DNA from 2 places in the Streptomyces purpurascens genome. Region 2 is predicted to be linked to the other one. Evidence: predicted binding sites of a transcription regulator. Region 2 holds the regulator's gene; the other holds the start of a gene.
What was found. The regulator HspR, encoded in region 2, represses chaperone genes until heat shock. The targets are predictions, from matches to a motif close to TTGAGNNNNNNNNNCTCAA.

Region 1: a site for HspR is predicted at 1,140-1,158, ahead of lon (endopeptidase La). Genes of this name have one in related genera too.

The regions. Positions count from the first base shown of each region.
Region 1 covers NZ_CP108341.1:6,301,435-6,303,829, forward strand. Annotated here, with positions in the region: gene OHU35_RS28910 (spermidine synthase) at 1-97, opposite strand, end outside; gene OHU35_RS28915 (rhomboid-like protein) at 270-1,046, shown strand; gene lon (endopeptidase La) at 1,181-2,395, shown strand, end outside.
Region 2 covers NZ_CP108341.1:4,987,770-4,990,164, forward strand. Annotated here, with positions in the region: gene dnaJ (molecular chaperone DnaJ) at 1-1,093, shown strand, start outside; gene OHU35_RS22775 (heat shock protein transcriptional repressor HspR) at 1,099-1,551, shown strand; gene OHU35_RS22780 (sugar ABC transporter substrate-binding protein) at 1,833-2,395, shown strand, end outside.

The DNA.
Region 1 (2,395 bases), 1.3 Mb from region 2:
TGATCTCCAGGAGGTCACCGTGCCGCCGCAGCACGACCTCGCCGTGCGGGCCCTCGCGACGGTCCAGTACATCGGGTGGGTCGTTCGAGGTGGGCATCGGAACATCCTGGCAGGTGCGGGGTGTCCGGCGCCAAGAATTACGGAGCGGCCGGCGGGGGACGCGGTACGCGGCTTTCGGGTTGCTGTGAATCGGCTCTCGCGTGGCGCCGGTCACAGACAGGTGGGTAGGAACACGCGAAGGCTGGGACATGACGGAAGGAGCGCCCGTTTTGGAACGCACCGCGCCGCCCGACGAGACGGCCGCGACGGCGCCGGCGGGCGTGCCCGTTTCCGACGCGCCGGGGCTGCTGGACGGGGTTCCCAGGCAGCGGGGCCCGCGAGAGAGCGTGGCCGCGGGCGTACGGGAGTCCGTCCCGGTGGAGGAGCCCCGGCTCCGGGTGCCGCGGCCCTGGCGGCTGCTGCCCACGCCGACGGGTACGCCGTTCACGTTCGGGTACGCGGTCGTGCTCTGTGTCACCTCGCTGATCTCCGCGTACGCGGACCCCGCGCTGGTCCACGCCCTGCTCCAGGCCTCCAGTACCGATGTGGCGCACCTGGTGCGGACGCCGGGGCTGGTGCTGGTCGGCAGTGCGCTGTGGGTCGCCGGTGGGGTGGCCTCGCCGTTCACGATCGGGTTCGTGCTGGTGCTGACCGCGCTGGAGCGGCGGATCGGGGGCCTGCGCACGGCCGGTGTCTTCCTGCTCGGGCACGTCCTGGCCACCCTGGCGACCGAGGTCCCGGTGGGGCTCGCGGTGCTGGCCGGGCACCTCCCCGACAGTTCGCTGCACCGCCTCGACTACGGCGTCAGCTTCGGCGTCGCCGCCGGCACCGGCGCCCTGGCCGGCCTGCTGCCGCTCTGGCTGCGCGTGCCGCTGCTGGCCGTCTTCGGCGGGATGCTGCTCCAGGACCTCCTCGCCTTCACCGACCCGATGACGAACTGGGGGCACCTGATCGCCCTGGCCATCGGCATCGCGACCTGGCCGGTGCTGCGGCGGTGGCGCGCGTAGCGCGCTGCGACCTCCCCTCCCTTCGTATCCCCCTGTCACAGGTGATCGCTCACAGCGAACGGCGGTCGGGGAACATCCGGCAGCTCCCATGCATTGAGTCGGCATAGCTCAACTTGACTGCCGAAGGGGAGATCATGGCTGCTGAGTCCAAGGCGTTCACACCGCTCACCCTGCCCGTGCTGCCGCTCGACGGCGAGGTCGTGCTGCCCGGGATGGTGGTCCCGCTGGATCTGAGCGACTCCGAGGTCCGTGCCGCGGTGGAGGCCGCTCAGGCCGCTGCCAGGTCAACGCCCGGAAAGCCCCGGGTACTCCTGGTGCCACGGATCGACGGGACCTACGCGAACACCGGTGTCCTCGGCACCGTCGAGCAGGTCGGCCGGCTCGCCGACGGCGACCCGGGCGCGCTGATCCGAGGCCGGGGCCGGGTGCGCATCGGGGCGGGGACCACGGGTCCCGGCGCCGCCCTCTGGGTCGAGGGCACCCGTCTCGACGAGACCGTGCCGGAGCCTCTGCCCGGCCAGGTCACCGAACTGGTCAAGGAATACAAGGCCCTCGCCACCGCATGGCTGCGCAATCGCGGCGCGTGGCAGGTCGTCGACCGGGTCCAGGCCATCGACGACGTCTCGGCGCTCGCCGACAACTCCGGATACTCGCCGTTCCTGACCACCGACCAGAAGATCGAGCTGCTGGAGACCACCGACCCGGTGGCCCGTCTGAAGCTCGCCACCCAGCAGCTGCGCGACCACCTCGCCGAGCAGGACGTGGCCGAGTCCATCGCCAAGGACGTCCAGGAAGGCGTCGACAAGCAGCAGCGCGAGTTCCTGCTGCGGCGTCAGCTGGAAGCCGTCCGCAAGGAGCTGCGCGAGCTGAACGGCGAGCAGGACGGTGAGGAGTCCGACGACTACCGCACCCGCGTGGAGGCCGCCGACCTGCCGGAGAACGTCCGCGAGGCCGCGCTCAAGGAGGTCGACAAGCTGGAGCGGTCCTCCGACCAGTCGCCCGAGGGCTCGTGGATCCGCACCTGGCTCGACACGGTCCTGGAGATGCCGTGGAACGAGCGCACCGAGGACGCGTACGACATCCAGGGCGCCCAGGCCGTCCTCGACGCCGAGCACGCGGGTCTTCAGGACGTGAAGGAGCGGATCACCGAGTACCTCGCGGTGCGCAAGCGGCGTACCGACCGGGGTCTCGGCGTGGTCGGCGGGCGGCGCGGCGGTGCCGTGCTCGCGCTCGTGGGGCCGCCCGGCGTCGGCAAGACCAGCCTCGGCGAGTCCGTCGCCCACGCGATGGGCCGGAAGTTCGTGCGCGTCGCCCTCGGCGGTGTGCGCGACGAGGCCGAGATCCGTGGC
Region 2 (2,395 bases):
GAAGCTCGCCCGCGAGAACCACCCGGACGCCAACAAGGGAAACGTCAAGGCGGAGGAGCGCTTCAAGGAGATCTCCGAGGCCAACGACATTCTCGGCGACCCCAAGAAGCGCAAGGAGTACGACGAGGCACGCGCCCTCTTCGGCAACGGCGGCTTCCGGCCGGGGCCCGGCGGGAGCGGCGGTTCCTTCAACTTCGACCTGGGCGACCTCTTCGGAGGCGGCCCCCAGGGCCAAGGACAGGGAGCCGGCGGCTTCGGCGGCGGGATCGGTGACGTCTTCGGGGGCCTGTTCAACCGCGGCGGCGCGGGCGCGGGGACGCGCACGCACCCGCGGCGCGGCCAGGACATCGAGTCCGAGGTCACGCTCAGCTTCACCGAGGCGATCGAGGGCGCGACGGTCCCGCTGCGGATGTCCTCGCAGTCACCCTGCAAGGCCTGCTCGGGCACCGGCGACAAGAACGGCACACCGCGCGTGTGCCCGACCTGCGTCGGCACCGGGCAGGTCGCCCGGGGCAGCGGCGGGGGCTTCTCCCTCACCGACCCCTGCCCGGACTGCAAGGGCCGCGGCCTGATCGCGGAGCACGCCTGCGAGGTCTGCAAGGGCAGCGGCCGGGCCAAGTCCTCGCGGACCATGCAGGTGCGCATCCCCGCGGGCGTCAGCGACGGCCAGCGGATCCGGCTGCGCGGCAAGGGAGCACCCGGTGAGCGGGGCGGCCCGGCGGGCGACCTGTACGTGGTCGTGCACGTCGACTCCCACCCGGTGTTCGGCCGCAAGGACGACAACCTCACCGTCACCGTCCCGGTGACCTTCGCCGAGGCGGCCCTCGGCGGCGAGGTCCGGGTGCCGACGCTGGGCGGCCCGCCCGTCACGCTGAAGCTGCCGCCGGGCACGCCCAACGGCCGCACCATGCGCGCCCGGGGCAAGGGCGCGGTCCGCAAGGACGGCACCCGCGGGGACCTTCTGGTCACGGTCGAAGTGAGTGTTCCGACGGACCTGACGGGGAAGGCTCGTGACGCACTCGAGGCGTATCGCGAGGCGACTTCGGGTGAGGATCCGCGGGCGGATCTGTTCCAGGCCGCGAAGGGAGCATGAGTCAGATGGACGGTCGTCGGCGCAATCCGTATGAACTGACCGAGGAAACCCCGGTCTACGTCATCTCGGTGGCGGCCCAGCTGTCCGGCCTGCACCCCCAGACCCTGCGCCAGTACGACCGCCTGGGCCTGGTGTCCCCCGACCGCACCGCCGGCCGGGGCCGGCGCTACTCGGCCCGCGACATCCAGCTGCTCCGCCAGGTGCAGCAGCTGTCGCAGGACGAGGGCATCAACCTCGCCGGCATCAAGCGCATCATCGAACTGGAGAACCAGGTCGCCGCGCTCCAGGCCCGTGCGGCCGAACTGGAGAACGCGCTCGACGGCGCGGCGGCGGCGATGCGCCAGCGCGAGGCGGCGGTGCACGCGTCGTACCGCCGCGACCTCGTGCCGTACCAGGAGGTCCAGCAGAGCAGCGCGCTGGTGGTGTGGCGGCCGAAGCGGCAGCAGCAGTCGGACTGACGCATGCGTGTGTGAACACATGCGAAAGGGGCCGGGAGGCAACTCCCGGCCCCTTTCGCATGCCTTGGCCCGGTTTCGCTGGGTCTCCCGCCGATGGGTGGCCCGTGCAGGGAACCTGGAGATGATTCCGCAGAGTCTTCACAACGCTCGCGGAGCGTGGTGTTGTCATCTCGTTAAGTGCTTCCGCTTGACGCTGGGGGCCGCGTCCGCGTTGGCTTTTCAGTCACATGGGCCACAAAGCTGTGCCCACGTCCGAATCACACGTGAAGTGAGCTCCCGACATGCGTCGTCGTATCTCCATATCCGTGGCCGCGGCCGCGATGTCCGTCACGCTCGCCGGCTGCGGCGCGCTCAACGCGACGGGGAGCAGTGACGACGCGAGCCCGGCCAAGGGCAACGACATCACGGTGGGCCTGTTGCTCCCGGAGAAGGCGAACACCCGGTACGAGAACTTCGACTACCCGATCATCAAGACGAAGGTCGAGTCCCTCACCAACAACAAGGGCCGCGTCGAGTACGCCAACGCCGAGGCGGACGCCGACACACAGGCGGGCCAGCTGCAGAAGATGATCGACGATCGGGTCGATGTGATCCTGCTGGACGCGGTCGACTCGCAGGCCATCGCGAGCGGCGTCAAGAAGGCCAAGGAGGCGGGCATCCCGGTCATCGCCTACGACCGGCTGGCCGAGGGACCGATCGAGGCCTACATCTCCTTCGACAACGAGCTGGTCGGCGAGGTCCAGGGGCGCACCCTGCTGGAGGCCATCGGCGAGGACGCGAGCCTCTCCGACAAGATCGTCATGATGAACGGCTCGTCGACCGACCCGAACGCCAAGCAGTTCAA